DNA from 3 places in the Thermus sediminis genome. Region 1 is predicted to be linked to each of the others. Evidence: riboswitches for the same ligand, from Rfam matches in the RefSeq annotation. Region 1 holds a riboswitch; each other region holds the start of a gene.

Region 1 (6,580 bases):
AAAAGCCTCGCCCCCTCCCCCGCAAAGAGCTCCAGGGTGGCCCGGCCGATGCCGTGGGCCGCCCCGGTGATGAGGACCACCTTGTCCCCAAGCCGCATCCGCCACCTCCCCCCAAGACTGCGGCTACAACCGAACGGTCGGTAAAAGCAGCCTACCCCTCCCTTCCCTCCCCTGTCAAGCGCCAAACGTAGTAGGGGGTCTCCACAAAGGGGGGAGGGCCGCCCAAGTAGACCCTGAGCCCCGGGAGGACCAGGGTCTCCCCCTCCCAGGCGAAGTCCAGGGGGTCCACGGGGAGGGGGTAGTGGAGGACCCCCGCCTGGGGAAGGCCCAGCCCCAAAGCCTCCAGGGCCGAGACCCGCCCCACCAGGAGGTAGCGGGCCCGCCTCGGGCCCCGCTCGGTGTAGAGGGCCACCTCCCCCCCCAGGTCCAGGAGAAGGGCCCGCCCCTTCACGAAAAGCCTCGCCCTATCCGTCCAGGTAGACATGGGGCCTACCCCCCAAGGAGGCCACCCGCACCCCCGGGCCGTAGAGGCCTTGCAGAAGGGGCTCTACGAGCACATCCCTCGGCCTCCCTTCGGCCAAAATCCTCCCCTCCCGCAGCACCGCCACCCGGTGGGCCAGGGCCGCCTGGTTGGGGTCGTGGAGGACGGAGAGCACCCCTAGGCCCATCCCGGAAAGGCGCCTCAGCAGGGCCACCACCCCCCCCTGGTGCTCCAGGTCCAAAAAGGTGGTGGGCTCGTCCAGGAGGAGGTACCTGGGCCTCGCCGCCAGGGCCCGGGCCAGGAGGACCCGCTGCCGCTCCCCGCCCGACAAGGTGCCCAGAAGCCTTCCCCGGAAGGCGGAGGCCCCAGCGGCCTCGAGGGCCCACTCCACCGCCTCCCAATCCCCTTTTCCTTCCCTTCCCCAAAGCCCCAGGTGGGGAAGCCGTCCCAGGCGCACCACCTCCTCCACCAAAAGCCCCTCAGGGTAGGGGCCCCCCTGGGGCAGGTAGGCCAGGAGCCGTCCCCGCCCGTAGCTGCTGTGGCGCAAGAGGGGCCGCCCCTCCAAAAGCACCTCCCCCCCCTTGGGGCGGAGAAGCCCCGCCATCACCTTGAGAAGGGTAGACTTCCCCGAGCCGTTGGGGCCGAGAAGGGCCAGCCACTCCCCGGGCCTCAGGGAGAGGTCCACCCCCTTCAGGGCATAGGGCCCCACGATCCCCCTAGCCTCAAGCCCGGCCACGCCGCCTCCACATTAGGTAGAGGAAGAAAGGCCCCCCGAGGAGGGTGGTCACCACCCCTACGGGAAGCTCTGCCGGCCGGGTGAGGGTGCGGGCCAGGAGGTCGGCGAAGCTGAGGAGGACCGCACCCCCCAAGGCGCTCGCGGGGAGGAGAAGGCGGTAGTCCTCCCCCAAAAGCCGCCTCAGGGCGTGGGGGGCCACCAGGCCCACGAAGCCGATGATCCCCGCCTGGGCCACGGCGCTGGCGGTGAGGAGGCTGGCGGCGAGGAGGAGGAGGAGCTTGAGGGCACCCAGGGGAAGGCCCAGGCTCCGCGCCGTCTCCTCCCCCAGCTGGAGGGCATTCAGCACCCGACCCAGGAGGAGGAGGGGGGGCAGGGCGAGGAGGAGGAAGAGGAGGAGGGCCTTCACGGAAGGCCAGCCCAAAAAGGCCAGGTTCCCTAGGGTGTAGGCGAAGACCGCCCGCACCCGGTCCGCGTCCTGCATCATCAGGTAGGTGGTGGCCCCGGTGAAGACGCTCCCCACCACCACCCCCGCCAGGACCAAGTCCAGGGTACGGGCTACCCCCCCAGCCAGGACCAGGGCGAGGAAGGTGGCGAAGAGGGCCCCCACGAAACCGAAAAAGGTAGCGGAAAGGGGCAGATGCTGGAAGACGGCGTGCTGGGCGAAGGCCGGGGAAAGCCCCCCCAGGAGGACGGCCAAAAGGGTGACGGCGAAGGCAGCCCCGGAAGCCGCGCCCATGAGGTAGGGATCGGCCAGGGGGTTGCGGAAAAGCCCCTGGAAGGCCGCCCCCGCCACCCCCAAGGCAGCCCCCACCAGCATCCCCCCCAGGACCCGGGGGAGGCGGAGCTCGGTGACAATGGGGTTCTCCTCCTGTCCCAAAAGGGCCCGGACCACCTCCCCCGGGGAGAGGGCCACCGCCCCCAGGGCCACCCCTAGGACCAAGGCCAGGAGGAGGAGGAGGAGGAGCCAGGAGAAGACCAGGCTCCGCTTAAGGGCCAGGGGCAGGGCTAGGGTCACGGCCTGTGGAAGCAGTCCACCAGGAGCCTGAGGCCCTGGGCCACCCGGGGGCCGGGACGGGAGAGGAGGTTATCCTCCCCCCCTGTGTAGACGCAGATCCGCCCCTGGCGCACGGCGGCGACCCGGTCCCAGCCCGGACGCCTACGGATGCTCTCCAAGGCCCCAGGGTAGGTGGCCACGATCACCTCGGGGTTCCTCTCCAAGACCAGCTCCGGGCTGATCTTGGGGAAGAGGCCGAGCTCCCTGGGAATGATGTTCACCCCCCGGGCCTTCTGAATGAGGACCCCGATGAAGCTCTCCGGACCCACGGTGTAGGGGGTGGGGTCGATCTCGTAGTACACCCGGGGACGGTTCCTGGCGCGGGCAGCCCGGGCTTCCTCAGCGTAAACCTCCCTCTGGATCTGGGCCACCAGGCGCTCGGCCTCCCCCGGGAGGCCCAAAAGCCTTCCCAGGGTGCGCGTCGTCCTGAAGATGTCCTCGTAGGTCTCCGTCCTCACGGCATAGACCGTAAGCCCCGCCCGCTCCAGGGTTTCGTAAAGACGGCCGTACTTGGAGACCAAGACCAGGTCTGGACGCAGGGCGACGATGAGCTCCGGGTTGGGGTTGTACAACCCCCCAGCCTTGGGGAGCCCCTTGACCCTTTCGGGCCAGTCGGAGTAGTCGTCGGTGGCCACGATCCGGTCGCAGGCTCCCAGGGCGCAAACGGTCTCCGTCACCGAGGGGAGCATGGTGACGATGCGCTTCGGGGGGGCCTTCAGGGTAACGGTGCGCCCCAGGTCGTCGGTGACCGTGAGGGGAAACGCCAGGGCTAAAGCCAGGAGAACCGAGAGAAACGCCAGGATTCGCCTCATGCCCACCTCCCTAAAGCCGCTAGGGCCAGGCCCGGGGGAGGTAGGGCAAAACCCCTGCCGGGAGGCAGGGGCTAGGGCCAAAAGGCGCTTCACCCCCACTTCTCCCCCATCCGCGTGAGGTGCCCGCCTTGGGGAAGGGCGGGCGGCCCTGGCAGGCATTCGGGCTTCCGGTCTACGGTGGGAGGCGCGAAGCGGGACCGGTTACCGTTGCGGGACAGCGCCGGACTTGCACCGGACTTCCCCACTTTAAGCCTGGACTACGCGCCCAGGCACCAGGGCAAACGGGACCTGGCTTTGGGGCCCTAGCGGGCCTTGCCCTAAGGCTAGGCCCTCCCCCCACCCCTTGACAAGGGGTAGACTGGCCCCATGCGCGCTTGGGTGCAGGAGGCTTTGGGGGGGGCCATGGTCCTGAAGGAGGTCCCCGAACCCGTTCCGGGCCCAGGAGAGGCGGTAATGGAGGTGGAGGCGGTGGGGCTCAACTTCGCCGACCACCTGGTGCGCCTGGGGGGGTACCTAACCCGGGTCCGCCCCCCCTTCATCCCCGGGATGGAGGCCGTGGGGAGGGTGGGGGATGGGCGGTACGCCGCCCTCGTGCCCCATGGGGCCCTGGCGGAGCGGATGGCCGTGCCGGAGGAGGCCCTCCTTCCGCTCCCTGAGGGCCTTTCCCCAGAGGAGGCCGCCGCCTTCCCCGTCTCCTACCTCACCGCCTACCTGGCCCTAAAGGGGGCGGGGGCGAGGCCCGGGGAGTGGGTCTTGGTCCAAGCGGCGGCGGGGGCCTTGGGCACGGCGGCGGTCCAGGTGGCCAAGGCCCTGGGGCTTCGGGTGCTGGGGGCGGTCTCGAGGGCGGAAAAGCTCCCCCTGGTCCAGGCCCTGGGGGCGGATGGGGTAGCCACCTACGAGGCCCTTCCGGAAAGGGTGCGGGAAGTGGGGGGCGTGGACCTCGTCTTGGAGGTGCGGGGCAAGGTGGTGGAGGAGAGCCTGGGCTTCCTCAGGCCCAAGGGGCGCCTGGTCTACATCGGGGCCGCGGAGGGGGAGGTGGCCCCCATCCACCCCCTGGGCCTCATGCGCAAGAACCTGGCCGTCCTGGGCTTCTGGCTCGCCCCTCTCCTCCGGGAAAGGCCCCTCCTGGAGGAGGCCCTGGCCTTCCTCCTCCCCCGGGTGGGAAAGGGGATAAGGCCCGTGGTGGGGGCGGTCTTCCCCTTCGCCGAGGCCGAGGCCGCCTTCCAGGCCCTCCTGGACCGGGGCCACATGGGGAAGATCGTGGTCCGCCTCTAGCCCAGGCCCAGGTAGGCCCGGGCCGCCGCCAGGTCAAAGAGGGCGTGGCCCACGCTCTTGAAGAGGACGAACTCCCCCTCGGCCCGCCGGCCCAGGAGGGCCTCCTTTAGGGGGACCACCGGCCTACCCACCCCCTGGAGCTCCCCAGCCTCCAGGAGGGCGTCCTCGGTGTCGCAGTAGAGGGCGGCCCGCGCCAAGAGGGCCTCCGGCACCTCCCGCATATGGGGAAGGTAGGAGCCCACCGCCGCCAGGAAGACCCCAGGGGGAACCCTCTCGGGGAGGACCGGGGTGGGGCTATTCGTGGCGGTGACGAGGAAGGCCACGTCCTCGGGGACCTCCTCCCCCGTCCACTCCACCGCCTCTAGGCCCATCCCTTGGGCCTTTCCCAGGAGGGCCTCCACCCTTTCCCTCCCCCTTCCCCGCACGTAGACCCGGCTCAGGGGAAAGGCCTCGTGGAAGGCCTCGAGGTGGGCCTCCCCCTGGGCCCCGGGGCCCACGAGGAGGAGGGCTCCCTCCCGCTTCGGCGCGAGGACCAGGGCAGCGAGGAGGGAGAGGGCAGCGGTGCGCCTCCTGGTGATCTCCTCCCCGGGGAGGTGGAAAACCTCCCCTGTGGCCAGGCGCCTGGCCCAGACCTCGGCCTGCACCCTGGGCTCCCGGTGGGCCTCCACCGTGACCAGCTTGCACACCGCCACCTCCCCGTCCGCCGCGGGCATGACCAGGAACTCCCCCCCGGGGATGGGGAGGACCTGCCGCCTGGGGGCCACCCCGCCCCGGAGGAGGACCCCCCGGATGGCCTCGGCTAAAGCCCGGTACTCCACCATGCCCCTAGAATGCCCCACATGGAAGCCCTCCTCAACACCGTCTTTCCCGTGGCCCTGGTGGTCCTCTCCGGGTACCTCTTGGGCAGGCGGGTGGCCATGGACCTCCCCACCCTCTCCCGCCTCACCGTCTACCTCCTGGTGCCCGCCCTCATCTTTGACGCCATGTACCGGGCGGAGTTTACCCGGGAGGGGCTTTTGGGCCTCACTTTGGGCTTCCTCCTCACCTACGGGGGCCTTTACCTCTTCGTGGCCCTCCTCGCCCGCCTCCTCCGCCTGAGCCAGGAGGCGGGGAAGGGCCTTGCCGTCTCGGCCCTCTTTCCCAACTCCGGCAACATGGGGCTTTCCCTCACCTACTTCGCCTTGGGGGAGGCGGGGCTGAGGCTGGCCGTGGTCTACTTCATCCTCTCCAGCCTCCTCATATTCGGCCTGGGGCCCGCCTTCATCCGGGGGGGAGGGGTCCTCGAGGGCCTCCGCTTCACCCTGCGCCTTCCCCTCTTCTACGCCCTCCTCCTGGGCCTCCTCCTCCGGGCCCTGGGGGTCAGCTTCCCCTTCCGTCTAGACGAGGGGGTGCGCCTCATGGGCCAGGCGGCCATCCCCGTCCTCCTCCTCACCCTGGGGATGCAGATGGCCAAGACCTCCTTCCGGCTCGGGGCCTTTGAGCTCACGGCGAGCGGCCTAAGGCTCCTCCTCGCCCCCCTGTTGGCTTACCTGGTGGGGCTTCTCCTGAACCTGCCCAGGCTGGAGCACCAGGTCCTGGTCCTCCAGTCCGCCACCCCCATCGCCGTCAACGCCTTTTTGCTCTCCCAGGAGTTCGGCAAGGACGCCCCCCGCATGGCGCGGGGCGTGGTGGCCTCCACCTTCCTAGCCTTCCTAACGGTTCCCCTGGTCCTCTTCCTCATCGGGGTCCGGTAGAAGAGGGGTGCCCAGGTCCAGCTGGAAAAGGACCCGCTCCTCCCAAAGGCCCACCAGGCGGTGGTACCCCTCCTTGAGGGAAAAGCGGGCCTCCTGGACCCCTGGGCCCTCCAGGAAGAGGGCCTTTTCCAAGAGGAGCTCCGACTCCCGGTACCAAAGGAGGTGGAGGTAGCCCGGCTGGGGAAGCCTTTCCACCCTAAGGACCAGCCGGGCTTCCTCCCCTTCCGGGTGGAGCCTGGCCACCACGAAGGGCCTTTTGGGGTCCTCCGGCCTTCCCGGATCCAGGGGCAAAAAGGTGTAGCGGCAGGCGGAAAGAAGGAGCAAGAGGGAGAGAAGAACCCCCCTCATCGCCCCTCCCCGGCGGTGGCCAGGGCCAGGAGGGCGAGGGCCGCGGTTTCCGCCCGGAGGATCCTGGGCCCCAGGGTGACCGGGGTGAACCCCCGCCCCTGGAGGAGGGCCACCTCCTCCTCGGCAAACCCCCCCTCGGGC
Region 2 (6,580 bases), 1.8 Mb from region 1:
GTACCAGTCCCTCAGGGTCTTCTCCCGGAGGGGTCTCTCCCCTTCCCGGAAGATGGCCCGGGTGGGCGGGTGGGCGAAGAGGGTCTCGTAAAAGCCCTGGACCAGCTCCCCGGTGAGGCCCTCCAGAAAGCCCCGGTGCCGGGCCAGGACCTTGCCGTCCTCCACGGGCCGGAAGCGGGCCTGAGGGGGAAGCTGGCTCCAGATCTCCTGGGCGATGGCGTAGAAGCGGGCCAGGTTCTTGTCCGTCATACCCCCAGTCTAGTGCTCAATGCCCCTTTGCGCGGGAACCCCTAGGTCAAAGGCGTGCTTCACCTTGCGCATCTCCGTGACCGTGTCCGCAAGCTCCAGAAGGGCCTCGGGGGCCCCCCTCCCCGTGAGGACCACGTGGACGTGGGGGGGCTTGGCCCTCAGGGCGGAAAGGACCTCGTCCAGAGGAACCCAACCGTAGCGCAGGGGATAGGTGGCCTCGTCCAGGACCACCAGGTGGTAGGCCCCGGAGAGGATGGCCTCCTTGGCCCTCTGCCAGCCCTCCTGGGCCAGGCGGGCCGAGGCCAAAAGGTCCCGGCTCCTCCAGGTAAACCCGTCCCCCAGGCCCTCTATGGGGATGCCGAGCCTTTCCAGGGCCCGGTGCTCCCCAAAGCGGGCCCCCTGGTGCTTGAGGAACTGGAAGACCCGCACCCTTAGCCCCCGGCCGTGGGCCCTTAGGGCCAGGCCGAAGGCGGCGGTGCTCTTCCCCTTGCCGTCCCCGGTGTAGACGATGACGAGGCCCCGCCTCTCCCCCTTGGGCCTTTCGTAGGGCCTCACCCGCCTAGGGCTTTCCATAGGGCATAGCCTAACAGGCCGAAGAGCTCGGATAGGGCGATCATGGCCCCCAGCACGTCCCCCGTGAGCCCCCCAAGGCGGGAAAGGGCGAGCCGGGCCACGGCGAAGGCGGCGAGGAAGGCCAGAAGTGCGGGAAGGGGAAAGAGGAGGGGAAGGGGCAGGGCGAGGAGGAGGGGGGGAAGGAGGGGCCCGCCCTGCACCAGGGCCGCCATCCCCTCCCGGGCCAGGGGGTAGAGGCGGAGGAAGGGGAGGACGAGGAAGCGGGTAAAGCCCGGGAGCAGGAGGAGGAAAAGGGGCTCTGGGGAGAGGGCCAGGGCCTGCCACTTGAGGAGGAGGTAAAGCCCCCCCACCCCAAAGGCAAAGGCCCCCAGGTGGGGGTCCTTCAGGATAGCGAGGCGCCTCTCCCTGGGCTTGGCCCCAAGGAGGGCATCCGCCGTGTCCAGGAGGCCATCCAGGTGGAGGAAGCCGGTAAGGCCCAGCCAAAGGGCGAGGAGAAGCCCCCCGAGGAGCCCCGGGGGCAGGGGGAGGAGGGAGGCCAGGGCCAGGAGGCCCCCCAGGAGGTAGCCCACCAGGGGGAAGAGGGCCGCTCCCCGCCTCAGGTCCTCCGGGGAGAAGGCCCCTGGCACGGGAAAGGCGGTGAGGAGGGCGAGGGCGGCGAGGAAGGGGCGCAAGGCCTACTTGAGGCGCACGGCGGCGCCGCTTGCCGCCACCATGAGCATGGAGTTGCCGCTCCCCAGGACCTCGAGGACCATGGCCCCATTCTACCCCTCGCAGGCCCTGCACCCCAGGAGGAGGTCCCGGCTGTAGGCCTGGGCCACGCTCTGGCTCCACTGGTAGTAGAGGGACTTGAGGCCCAGGCGCCAGGCCTCCAGGTAGAGCTGGTTCACGTCCTTGAGGGGGGCCTCGGGGTGGATGAGGAGGTTCAGGGACTGGCCCTGGTCAATATAGCGCTGCCGGGCCGCCGCCTGGCGCAAGAGCTCCAGCTGGGAAACCTCGGCGAAGGTCTTGAAGACCGCCTTCTCCTCGTCCGTCAGGAAGTCCAGGTGCTGCACAGACCCGTTCCTCTCCAGGATGCTCCGCCAGACCCGCTCCTCGTCCTTGCCCTTCTGGCGGAGGAGCTCCTCCAGGAAGGGGTTCTTGAAGGGCACCTTGGCCTTCTGCAGGTCCTTGAGGTAGTAGTTGCTGGTGAAGGGCTCAATGGAGGGGGAAACCTGGCCCAGGATGAAGGAGCTGGACTTGGTGGGGGCGATGGCCAGGAGGGTGGCGTTCCGCCTTTCCTTAAGCTCCCCCACCCCCGCGAGCTCGTCCCCGGGGTGGCGCCGCCTAAGCCAGCGGGAGGCCTCCTCCGCCCGCTCCCGGATGGTCTTGAAGATCTCCAGGTTGAGGAGGTGGGCCTCGAGGCTCTCTAGGGGAACCATCTGGGACTGGAGGTAGCTGTACCACCCCAGGACCCCAAGCCCGATGGCCCGGTAGCGGCGGGCGAAGCGCACCGCCCGCTCCAGGTAGGGGATGCCCTCCGCCTTCTCTATGAAGTCGTCCAGGACGGAGTCCAGGAAGATCACCAGGGTCTCCACCGCATCCGTGTCCTTCCACTCCTCGTAGTGGAGGAGGTTGAGGGAGGAAAGACAGCACACAAAGCTCTCCTCGGGGGAGGAGGGGAGCATGATCTCCGTGCAGAGGTTGCTAGCCCAGATGCGCAGGCCTAGCTCCCGGAAGACCTGGGGCATGCCCCGGTGGGCGGCGTCCCGGAAGAAGAGGTAGGGGATCCCCGCCTCAAAGCGGGACTTGAGGATCTTGGCCCAGACCTCCCGCTTCCTCCCATCCCCCGCCACCATGGCCTCCATCCAACGGTCGGGGATGGACACCCCCCAGAAGAGGGACTGGACCTCGCTCCCCTCCCGCTGGATGCGGAACCACTCCTCCAGGTCCGGGTGCTCCACGTCCAGGTAGGCGGCGCACTGGCCCCTGCGGGTGGAGCCCTGGTTGAAGACCTCGATGACCCGGTCAAAGAGGCCGGCGAAGGCGTAGGAGCCGTTGCTCTCCCCGTTGTCCCGGATGGGGGCCCCCCGGGGGCGCAGGGCCCCCAGGTAGACGGAGGTCCCGCCCCCCTGCTTGCTCATCATCCCCACCTCGGCCACCGCCCGGAGGATGGAGGCGGTGTCGTCCTCCACGTAGGTCCCGTAGCAGGAGATGGGAAGGCCCCGCCGGAGGCCGTAGTTGGCCCAGACCGGGGTGGAGAGGGAGTAGTACCCCCGGGCCATGTACCTCTGGAACTTCTCGGAGAAACCAGGGATACCCGTGAGGGCCTCGGCCCGGTCCCCGATCTCCTTCACCCGGGCCTCCACCGTGACCCCGGGGAGGAGGTAACCCCGGGCCATGTAGACCCGGGTGTGCTCGTTGGCCCAGTACCAGGGTTCGTACCCTTTGCGCAAGGTAGCTTTCATGGATTCCTCCTAGAAGAGCTCTTCGGGATCAAAGGCCTTCACCCTCCTGGCGTAGGCCACACTGCGCTTGTTGAAGAAGTCCACGTCTTTGTCCGAAAGAAGTTCCAGGGCAAACCACTCCACGTCCCGCAGGAGGTCCTGGCGCACCCGGAAGGGCGGGGGAAGCCCGTGGAGGGCCAGAACCTGGTTGTACCGGTCCTTGACGAACTCCAAAACCTCCTCCCCCCGAACCCAAGGCACATCCCCCCTGGCGAAGATCCAGTCCAAAAGGGCCTCTTCGGCGCGAAAAAGCCCTTCTGCTGCCCGGAGGGCCTCCTCGGCAAACCCCTCCCCGAAGACCTCGGGCCGCTCCTCCTTGAGGAGGCGGAGGAGCTCTACCCCGAAAAGCCCGTGGATGTTCTCCTCTTTGCTGGTGGCCTCCACCGCGTTGGCGATGCCCTTGAAGCGGTTGCCGCGGCGGTTTAGGGCCATAAGGGCGTAGAACTGGGAGAAGAGGGAGATGTGCTCCACGAAGGCGGAGAAGAGGAGGAGGGAAAGGGCGTACTCCCCTAGGGAGGCGTTCCTGGAACGGGCCAGGACCCCCTCCAGGGCCCCCGCCCGTTCCCTTAGGGGAGGAGCCTCTTCCAGGTACCGGCTGAACAGATCCCCCAGGCCCAGGAGGTCCAAGAGGTGGGCGTAGGCGTTGGCGTGGCGCACCTCGCTCTCGGCGAAGGTCATGCCCACCTCGGCCACCTCGGGCTTGGGGAAGCGCTCGTACAGGCGGGCCCAGAAGAGCTTCACAGAGAGCTCCACCTGGGCGATGGCGAGGAGGGAGCGCTCCACCAGGCCCCGCACCGGGGGATCGGAGAGGGCGTAGTCCTGGACATCGGCGCTGTAGCTGAACTCGGTGTGGACCCAGTAGCTGTGGCGGATGGCGTCCCGGAAGCGCAGAAGCCCCGGGTACTCGTAAGGGCGGTAGGCCCGCCTAGGCTCCGTGAGCATCCCCCACCTCCAGGGGCGGCACCGGGGCAGGTCTTCCCGCCTCGTCCAGGGCTACGAGGACGAAACCCCCCTTGGCCGCCAAATAGGAAGCCTCCCTCTCGGAGACCGGCTCCACCCACATCTCCACCTCCACCCGCATGGAGGTGCGCCCCACCCCCACCACCCGGGCCACCAGCTCCACGATGGAGCCTAGGGGGACAGGGCGCTTGAAGTCCACTGCGTCCGCGTGCACCGTCACCACCTTCCTCTTGGCGTGGCGGGTAGCGGCCACGAAGGCCGCCTGGTCCATCCAGGCCAGGACCGTGCCGCCGAAGAGCGTTCCGTAGTGGTTGGTCTCCCCAGGGAATACGGGGTAGACCATGCGCGTTTCCCGCACACAAACCTCCTTAAGGGGCAAAGCGCCTCTCCTAAGCCAAAGGCCGAAGGCCTAACGCCGCTTGTTGGGGAAGCTTGGTCCTAAGGTCCCACAGGCATCACCACCTTCACCCTTGCCTCGAGGGCTACGGGGCAGGACCGCGAGGCGGGTACTCGGGCTTCCGGCCTGGGGCCGGTTACCGTTGCGGGACAGCGCCGGACTCTCACCGGACTTCCCCCGCCGCCAGAGGCGTCCAGGCCTGTCGGCCTGGCCCCGCGGCCAGGACACCCCAGGTCTTGGGCGTCCTGGGGGTGAGGCTACAACCCCTTGGGGCCACCTGTCAACGCCCCCCCTCCCCCCCGCCAACCTAGTGCCTGGGCTGGGGAAGCGGACCGGCAAAACCCCCAGGGCCCCCAGGTGGCCCCAGGCAGGGATGGGGGGCTTGGTCCTCCGCGAAAGTGGGACTAGTTATCCCTCTCAATCTTGTAAAATCCGACCGGGATACTTGACATTTTTGCCCCCCTGCCCTACCCTGGGGTCCAGGAGGTGAGGGGTGTTCGTGACCATGAACCGCATCCCCGTCAGGCCGGAGTACCGGGAGAGCTTTGAGGAGGCCTTCCGCCAAAGGGCCCGCCTGGTGGACCAGGCGCCGGGGTTCCTGCGCAACCTGGTCCTTAGGCCCAAGGACCCCGGGGACCCCTACATCGTCCTGACCTTCTGGGAGAGCGAGGCCGCCTTCCTGGCCTGGACCCAAAGCCCCGCCTTCCGCGAGGGGCACGCCAGGGGCACCCTCCCCAAGGAGGCCTTCCTCGGGCCCAGCCGGCTGGAGGCTTTCACCGCCATTCTGGACTCGGAGGTGCAGGATGCCTAAGCCACCCCCGGAGGCGCCCCCCGCCTGGGCCCTCCTCAGGGAAGCCCGGGAGCGCATCTACACCCTTCCCCCGGACTTCCCTGGCTTCCGGGCCAGGCTGGCCTTCCACTGGCAGGGTATCTGGCAGTGGGGCGAGGTGGCGGCTTGGGGCTTCGCCCCAGAGGTGCACCTCACGGCCAACGCCAAATCCTTGGCTGAGAGGGAACTGGCTTCCCTCTTGGGCCACCGTCGCCCCATCCCCTTTGACCAGGGGGAGGGAAGGTGGCCCATGCGGCTTGTGGAGGAGGGGCCCTTGGGGGCGCGGATCGCCCTGGAGGATCCCTTCCGTTCGCAGCTTTGGGTTAGGAATGGGCGCATCGCCCTCATCCAGCGGCACCTGGATGGGGAGATCCTCCGCATCCACCTGCTCTCTTGGAGAGAAACCGATGACGGGCGGCTTCTGCCCCACCGCTTCCTCCGCGTCCACCAAGACCTCCGGGGACGGGTTTGCCGGGTGGGAGTTTACCGGGACGAGTACGCCTTGGTGGGCCCCTACTGGCTGCCCAGGGAGCGGGAGGTGGTGGCGGAGGGGGAAGGCCTAGACAGCCTAGTCCTGCGTATGGAGGAAATGGAGGTGCGAGGATGAAGCGCAAGGCTTTCGGACTTTTGGCGGCCTTGGCCACCTTGGCCTGGGCCCAACCCTACCGGGTGGTGGACGCCACGGGCAGGGAGGTGGTGGTGCCTTCCACGCAGCGCATCGTCAGTCTGGACGGCATCACCACGGAGATCCTCTTCGCCGTGGGGGTTGGGGACCAGGTGGTGGGGCGGGACGACTCCAGCTACTACCCCCCGGAGGTGCTCCAGCGGCCCAGTGTGGGCTACCAGTTCCGCCTTTCCGCCGAAGGGATCCTCTCCTTACGACCCACCTTAGTCATCGGCCGGGAGGACGTCCGACCACCCCAGGTGGTGGAGCAACTCAGGGCTACGGGGGTGAGCGTGGTCCTGGTTCCCACCGAGCCCACCGTCCAGGGGGCCAAGGCCAAGATCCGCGTGGTGGCCCAGGCCGTGGGCCGGGGAACCCGGGGGGAGGAGCTCGTGCGGAGGTTGGAGCGGGACCTCCTAGCCCTC
Region 3 (6,580 bases), 1.7 Mb from region 1:
CTCCCGGAGGAGCCTCTGGAGGAGGTCCCGGTTCACCTCGCCCCCGGCGGCGTGGGTCATCGTCTTCCCGTCGGCCATCTTGGAGATCTTGCCGATCATGCCCACGATCCGCACCAGGGCGATCCCCACCTTCCTCGCCGCCTTGAGGACGTCCCCCACGAAGTCCCCCATCTCGATGAAGGCCATCTCCGGCAGGTGGGGGAGGAGCCTCTGGGCGAAGCGCTCGCTCTTGCCCCCGGTGGTGGCGGCGATCTCCAGGAGGCCGTTTGCCCGGGCCACCCCCACGGCCTGGACCACGCTCATGCGGAAGGCGCTGGTGGAGTAGGGCTTCACCACCCCTGTGGTCCCCAGGACGGAGAGCCCCCCGAGAACCCCAAGCCTGGGGTTGAGGGTCCTTTTGGCCAGCTCCTCCCCCCCGGGGATGGCGATGGTGATGGCGAGGGGTCTCGCCGTCACCTCCCGCACCGCCTCCCAGATCATGCGCCGGGGCACGGGGTTGATGGCGGGCTCCCCCACGGGAACCCCGAGGCCCGGTTTGGTCACGACCCCTACCCCCTCGCCCCCCTCCAGCCGGTCCTCGCTGGCCGGGCGCACGAAGGCCTGGATCTCCGCCCCGTGGGTCACGTCGGGGTCGTCCCCTGCGTCTTTGATCATCCCCACCAGGACCCCGTCCCCCTTCCTCTCCAGGCGGAACACGGAAAAGGGCTGCCGCCAGCCTGCGGGGAGCCAGATGTCCACCTCCTTGGGGGCCTCCCCCAGCAGGGCCAGGGCGGCGGCCTTGGCCGCAGCGGCGGCGTTGGCCCCGGTGGTGAAGCCGATGCGGCTTCCCCTCTTGTCCCGGGGCGGGGGGTAGGGGTGGCTCATGCCGGCCTCAACGCGTAGGCCCTAAGGCCCAGGAGGAAGAGGAAGAGGCCTAGGCCCAGGGGCAGGGCCAGGGCCTCGAGGTCCAGGGCCACGAGCTCCGCCAGGGCCAGGCCCAGGCTCAGGAAGACCACCGCCCACCCCAGGGCGCGGCTTGCCCTTTGGGCCCGCCTCGAGTCCCGGGCCAGGTTCTGCAGGCGGCTCGCCAGGAGCCCGTCCACCCCGTCCACGAGCAGCATCCCCAGGGTGAAGAGGAGGCCCAGGCGCAGGGGGGAGAGCTCGGCGGCGAGGGCCAGGGCGGAGAGCTGGCTCGCCGTCTCAAACCCCAGGCCAAAGAGGACCCCGAGGAGGAGGGGGTTGAGGAGGGGAAGGCGGGGAGGGGGGGGCTTCCCCACGGCCCCTTCCCTTAGGAGGCGGTGGAGGTTTAGCCCCGCCACCAGGAGGAGGAGAAGGGCAGGGAGGTGGAGGGCCTCCAGGTCCACCCGTTGGAGGAGGGCCGCTGCCGGGAAGGCCAGGAGGGTGACGATGGCCCCATGCCCCAGGGCGAAGAGAAGGCCCACATAGGGGGAAGGGCGCACCCGGGCCAGGCCGTCCACCGCCGCCAGGTGGTCGGGGTCTACCCCGTGGCGCATCCCCAGGGCCACGGCCAGGAGGTCTAGCCCGCTCATGGGGTACCTGCCTTTGGGGCTGAGAGGATAGGCTCTAACCGGAAACCGGCTCCTTTCATCCTTGCCTCCTTTCGCCCCTGCTCGGGGGCAGGTGAGGCGCGCGCCGGGGCGGGCATTCGGGCTTCCGGCCAAGAGGCTAGGGCCTGGCGTTGGGGCCGGTTACCGTTGCGGCACAGCGCCGGACTTTCACCGGTCTTCCCCCTTTGTTGCCCCAGGGCATCCGGGCCCTGGGGCACCCCGGCCGCGTGGGCCCCTCTGGGGGGCTTGGCCCTCTTTCTACTCCTGGCCTGCGCCCCTGTCAACCCCGGGGCCGAGCCGGTCCAGGACCCGCCTGGGCCAGTCCACCACCAGGGCGCTCCCCAAAGGGACTAGGCCGTCCTCCCCCAGGGCCCGAAGGACGGCCCGGATCACCCCGCCGTGGGTGAAGAGGAGGGCAGGGGCCTGAAGGCTTTCCAAGAAGAGGAAAACCCGCTCCTGAAAGGCGGAAAGGCTTTCCCCTCCCGGGGGAGAGAAACCTTGGAAGCGGAGCATGGCCTCCTTGTGGACGGGGTCCAGCCCTTCCCAGAGGGCCCCCTCGAGGGCCCCGAAGTGGATCTCCCTGAGGGCCCGGGTGGCCTCTGGGCGGAAGCCCGCAAGCTCCGCCGTCAGGAGGGCCCGCCTGAGGTCGGAGCTGTAGGCGGGGAGGGGCGGGAGGAGGCCCTTTAGGGCCCGGGCCTGGGCCTCGCCCTCGGGGGTAAGGGGGAGGTCCGTCCAGCCGAGAAGCCTCCCCTCCCGATTCCAAAGGGTCTCCCCGTGGCGCACGAGCCAAAGCTCCATGCCCATAGCCTACCCCACCTGGCCGGGGCCTCGGGCCTCCGGCTCCCGAAGCGCCCCGGGGGCCCCAAGCGGGAGGGAGGAGGGGCGGGTCTACCCTACCCAGGGCCCTTGCCCCCTAGAGGCGGGCCCGGACATGGAGGGGCGCTATGTTAATATAGGCCTTCATGGAACGCCCAAGGGTTCCAGTGGAGCTTCCAGAGGCCCAGGCCCGCATGGACCAGCTCACCAAGCCTCCCCGCTCCCTGGGCTTCCTGGAGGAGGTGGCCCTCCGCCTCGCCGCCATCCAGGGCCGGGTGAAGCCGGAGCTTGGCCCTGGGGCCGTGGTGGTCTGCGCCGCCGACCACGGGGTGGTGGCCGAGGGGGTCTCCGCCTACCCCCAGGAGGTGACCCGGCAGATGGTCCTGAACTTCCTCCAAGGAGGGGCCGCCATCAACCAGTTCGCCCGGGTGGCGGACTGCGAGGTCTACGTGCTGGACGTGGGGGTCATGGGGGAGCTTCCCGACCACCCCAGGCTCCTTAAGGCCAAGGTGCGGGAGGGGACCGCCAACCTGGCCCAGGGCCCCGCCATGGCCCCGGAGGAGGCGGAAAGGGCCCTCCTGGCGGGCCGGGAGGCGGCCAGGCGGGCCCTGGAGGCGGGGGCCACCGTGCTGGCCGCGGGGGACATGGGCATCGGCAACACCACCGCGGCTTCCGCCCTGACGGCCGCCCTTCTCGGCCTCCCTCCCGAGGCCGTGGTGGGCCGGGGGACGGGGGTGGGGGAGGAGGGCTTAAGGCGGAAGCGGGAGGCGGTGGCGAGGGCCCTGGCCCGCCTCCGGCCTGGGATGGGGCCCCTCGAGGTGGCCAGCGAGGTGGGGGGGCTGGAGCTTTTGGCCATCGCCGGGATCTACCTGGAAGGGGCGGAGTGGGGGGTGCCCCTGGTCCTGGACGGCTTTCCCGTCTCCGCGGGCTTCCTCCTGGCGAGCCGCCTAGACCCCAGGGTCCTCCCCTACGCCTTCGCCGGCCACCTCTCCCGGGAGCCCGGGCACCGGGCGGTCCTGGAGGCCCTGGGCCTCAGGCCCCTCTTGGACCTGGACCTGGCCCTGGGGGAGGGGACGGGGGCGGTCCTGGCCATGCCCCTCCTCCGGGCGGCGGCCCGGATCCTCCACATGGCCACCTTCACCGAGGCGGGGGTGAGCCCCGGGAGCTGATGCCTTTTCTTCCCGTTTCCCTCGCTTGCCGGCTCAGAAAAACCTCCCGGGAACCCTTTGCCGGGGCCCCCATGCTGGCTTGGGCCAGCATGGGGCGGCGTGACGCCCCCCAAAGCCCCAACCCAGGTATCCTGCGCTCTAAAAGCTGGACGTGGGCCCTTGGCTGGTGGCCGGGGCGGGATGGAAGGGGGCCCGGGCGCTAGCCCGGGCCCCAAGGGGAATACCCCCTAGAGGTTCCGCACCACCACGAAGAGCCCTAGGGCGAAGTAGAAGAGGAACCACCCCACCAGGAGCCGGACCCCGAGGTCGCCGAACCGCTCCACTCCTGCCGAGGGGTCAGCCCCTTGGGGCTTCTGGCCGGAGGCGTAGAGGACCTGGGCCAGGTAGACGATGACGGGGACCGCGGCGATCCCGGTGGCCACGAAGAAGAGGATGGAGCCCCAGTCCCAAACGTACGGATAACCCATGGCGGAGTAGCCCAGCCGGCCCAGGGCCGAGGCCCGCATGCCCTCCCGGAGGACACCCACCACTAGGAGGGCCAGCAGGTAGAGGCCCAGGGTTCCCAAGGCCCCCTCCATCCGGGCCCTGGCGCTATGCCCGTAGAAGACCAGGGCCACGGCCGCCACCACCAGGAGGATGGGAAGGGTGAGGCCCACCTCGGCGCCCTGGGTGAGGGCCCAGAGGGCGCCCAGGAGCCCGAAGAGGAGGGCCCCAAGGCGCAGGGCCCCCTTCGCCTGGCCCTCCACAAAGGCCAGGAAGTCCCTGGGCACGTCCTCCCGCCTGCGGAAGTACCAGGCGAAGAGGAGGAGCATGACTCCCAGGGAGAGGGCCGCCTGCCCGAAGAGCAGGGCCCCAAACCTGGGGAGGTTGGAGCCGTGGAAGGCCAGGCCCCGGGTGTCCGCCACGCCGCCCGGGGCGTACCACTCCACCCACCGGGAGGGGTAGAGGCCGTAGCTCGCCAGGTTGTGCATGATCCAGCCCGCCAGCAGTAGGAGCGCTAAGGAGACGTACCCCACCCCGGCCAGGTTGCCCCGCAGGTAGAGGACGTAGAGGAGGAAGTAGCCGATGGCGACGACGGGGATGAAGAGGGTGGTCCAAAGCCCCATGGTGGTGGTGGCCGAGTACCAGGCGGGGTCGTAGATCACCTGGACGAAGAGGAGGGGGGCGATGCCCATGGTGATGCCGAGGCCCGTGGACTGTACGGCCAGGCGGATGGATACCTGGGCCAGGCGCCGCCAGTTCTCTTCGGACCGCCTGAGGCCGTAAAGCCCCAGGGTCAGGCCGCCGATGGCGGTGGTCACGAAGAGGATGTGCAGGACGTAGGTCACCACCAGGAGGATCTGCAGGGGCAGGGGGTGGATGGGGGCTCCCAGGGGGTCCCGCATGGACAGAAGGGCTTCGGGCGTCATTGGGCACCTCCTTCAGCCTTGAGCTCGGGGAAGAACTCCTTGACCATCCTCTCCAGGTAGAGGGCCATGTACTCCCGCTCCTCGGGGGTACCCACCGTGGGGTGCATGTAGGGGAAGCCTCCGATGGCCTCCAGGTAGGCCCGGATGGCGGGGGCGGTGGTCATCCCACGCCTCTTCAGGAGGGCGGGCAGGGGCCGCAGACCCCCCAGGAAGGCCGTGTTCTTGCTGACGGTGTGGCAGCTGGAGCACTGCAACGCCACCAGGGCCCGACCCGCCTCCACGGGGTCCAGGCCGGCCGTGGGCCCCGCTCCCTTAGCCCCCGGCGCCACGGCGAAGGGCATCCGTCCGAGGATCCCTTCCTCGTTCAGCCGGGGGGCTTCGGCCTTCACCCCTCGAGGCGCCTTTTCGGCATAGATGATCTGGTTGGAGGCCATGTAGCCGTAGATGACGTCGGGCTTGCGCAGCACCTCCCGGGTCCGCTCGGCGCCGAAAAGCCCCAGGAAGGCCAGGGCGAGGGCCAGATAGCCCAAGGGGGCGCCCACCCTCCTGGGGGCCAGGAGGGCTAGGAGGAGAACCAGGCCTGTGGCGATCACCCCCACCGCCATCTTGATGTAGAAGACGGGCTGGATGGCCTGGGGGAGGCGGAGCATGGTCTTGGCGTGCTCGTGCAGGCTGGGCACGTACCAGAAGACCACCAGGGCCACGCCGAGGGCCAGGCCCACAAGCCCCACCTTGCCCGCCAGGGGCATGACCTCCTGCCGGGCCGGGTGGTCCTTGGGAAGGCTACCCGCCACCACGAGGGCGTAGAGGGCGGTCAGGGCGAACATCAGGGCGAAGCGGGCCAGGAGCATGGGCCAGAAGGACGGGTTGTAGAAGCCGTCCAGGCTGAGCCCGGTCTCAAGCCAGGCCCCAGGGGTGAGCTTGAAGCCCAGGATGCCCACGATGATGGCCAGGGTCCCGCTGGCCGCCAGGGCCAGGATCAGCCCGATGCGGGCGTGGGTCTTGGGGCTTACCCGGCCGAAGGTGTAGTAGTAGACGGCGATGCCGAAGACGTCAATGATGAACCAGAACCACTCAGCGGCCCAGTAGAAGACGAAGTTGTGGATGAGGGTGGAGATGCTCCTGGGGTTGCTGGCGGTGACGGAGAACCAGATGCCCACCCCGAACATGGCCCCTAGGGTGTAGGCCAGCATGAGGAGCCGTAGGGCGGAGGCCTTCAGGTAGTCCTGTAGGTAAGGCTTGTTCTCCACAAGGGCCTTCCGCTCCACCCACCAGTTGAACCAGGTGGCGGCCACGGTCACGTGGGAAAAGAGCACGTGGGCCACGGCGATGATGCCCACCACCATGGCCGAGTGGATCAGGAAACCTTCCCAGACCGGGTACATCCTCACCTCCTTGCGGGCCCCTTTCAAGGCCTACCCTCAAGGTAGCGGGGGTGCCAAGGCCAGCCTTCCTCCCCTTAGGAGAGTACGAACGTCCCTTGCCCGGCGCTACCTTAGGGAGGTAAAGGATGGGGGTTAAAGGTCCCCAAAGGCTTCTCCTGGCGGGGCTCTACCTGGCCCTCACCCTGGCGGCCTCCACCGGGGTGGTCCTGCAGATGTACCTCATGCAGGTGCAAAACCCCTCCCTGAGGGCCGAC

What was found. Region 1 has a riboswitch for cobalamin ahead of ATI37_RS01440 (ABC transporter substrate-binding protein). Riboswitches for the same ligand answer to the same signal wherever they lie in the genome.
Region 2: linked by a shared signal. The riboswitch ahead of ATI37_RS10890 (acyl-CoA thioesterase) and the one ahead of ATI37_RS01440 (ABC transporter substrate-binding protein) in region 1 are both predicted to bind cobalamin.
Region 3: linked by a shared signal. The riboswitch ahead of ATI37_RS10745 (HoxN/HupN/NixA family nickel/cobalt transporter) and the one ahead of ATI37_RS01440 (ABC transporter substrate-binding protein) in region 1 are both predicted to bind cobalamin.

The regions. Positions count from the first base shown of each region.
Region 1 is NZ_QURO01000004.1:136,724-143,303, reverse strand. Features, by position in the region: gene ATI37_RS01460 (SDR family oxidoreductase) at 1-98, opposite strand, end outside; gene ATI37_RS01455 (hypothetical protein) at 152-484, opposite strand; gene ATI37_RS01450 (ABC transporter ATP-binding protein) at 465-1,217, opposite strand; gene ATI37_RS01445 (FecCD family ABC transporter permease) at 1,204-2,232, opposite strand; gene ATI37_RS01440 (ABC transporter substrate-binding protein) at 2,229-3,083, opposite strand; cobalamin riboswitch at 3,217-3,375, opposite strand; gene ATI37_RS01435 (zinc-binding dehydrogenase) at 3,450-4,358, shown strand; gene ATI37_RS01430 (Rossmann-fold NAD(P)-binding domain-containing protein) at 4,355-5,179, opposite strand; gene ATI37_RS01425 (AEC family transporter) at 5,189-6,091, shown strand; gene ATI37_RS01420 (hypothetical protein) at 6,050-6,439, opposite strand; gene ATI37_RS01415 (16S rRNA (uracil(1498)-N(3))-methyltransferase) at 6,436-6,580, opposite strand, start outside.
Region 2 is NZ_QURO01000004.1:1,908,094-1,914,673, reverse strand. Features, by position in the region: gene ATI37_RS10915 (protoglobin domain-containing protein) at 1-249, opposite strand, end outside; gene cobO (cob(I)yrinic acid a,c-diamide adenosyltransferase) at 259-822, opposite strand; gene ATI37_RS10905 (adenosylcobinamide-GDP ribazoletransferase) at 801-1,493, opposite strand; gene ATI37_RS10900 (ribonucleoside-diphosphate reductase subunit alpha) at 1,584-3,266, opposite strand; gene ATI37_RS10895 (ribonucleotide-diphosphate reductase subunit beta) at 3,276-4,247, opposite strand; gene ATI37_RS10890 (acyl-CoA thioesterase) at 4,231-4,608, opposite strand; adenosylcobalamin (AdoCbl) riboswitch at 4,722-4,865, opposite strand; gene ATI37_RS10885 (antibiotic biosynthesis monooxygenase family protein) at 5,156-5,473, shown strand; gene ATI37_RS10880 (DUF3386 family protein) at 5,466-6,098, shown strand; gene ATI37_RS10875 (heme/hemin ABC transporter substrate-binding protein) at 6,095-6,580, shown strand, end outside.
Region 3 is NZ_QURO01000004.1:1,885,395-1,891,974, forward strand. Features, by position in the region: gene ATI37_RS10740 (cobalt-precorrin-5B (C(1))-methyltransferase) at 1-864, opposite strand, end outside; gene ATI37_RS10745 (HoxN/HupN/NixA family nickel/cobalt transporter) at 861-1,529, opposite strand; cobalamin riboswitch at 1,632-1,771, opposite strand; gene ATI37_RS10750 (histidine phosphatase family protein) at 1,806-2,345, opposite strand; gene cobT (nicotinate-nucleotide--dimethylbenzimidazole phosphoribosyltransferase) at 2,510-3,532, shown strand; gene ATI37_RS10760 (hypothetical protein) at 3,760-4,941, opposite strand; gene ATI37_RS10765 (cytochrome c) at 4,938-6,326, opposite strand; gene ATI37_RS12245 (hypothetical protein) at 6,452-6,580, shown strand, end outside.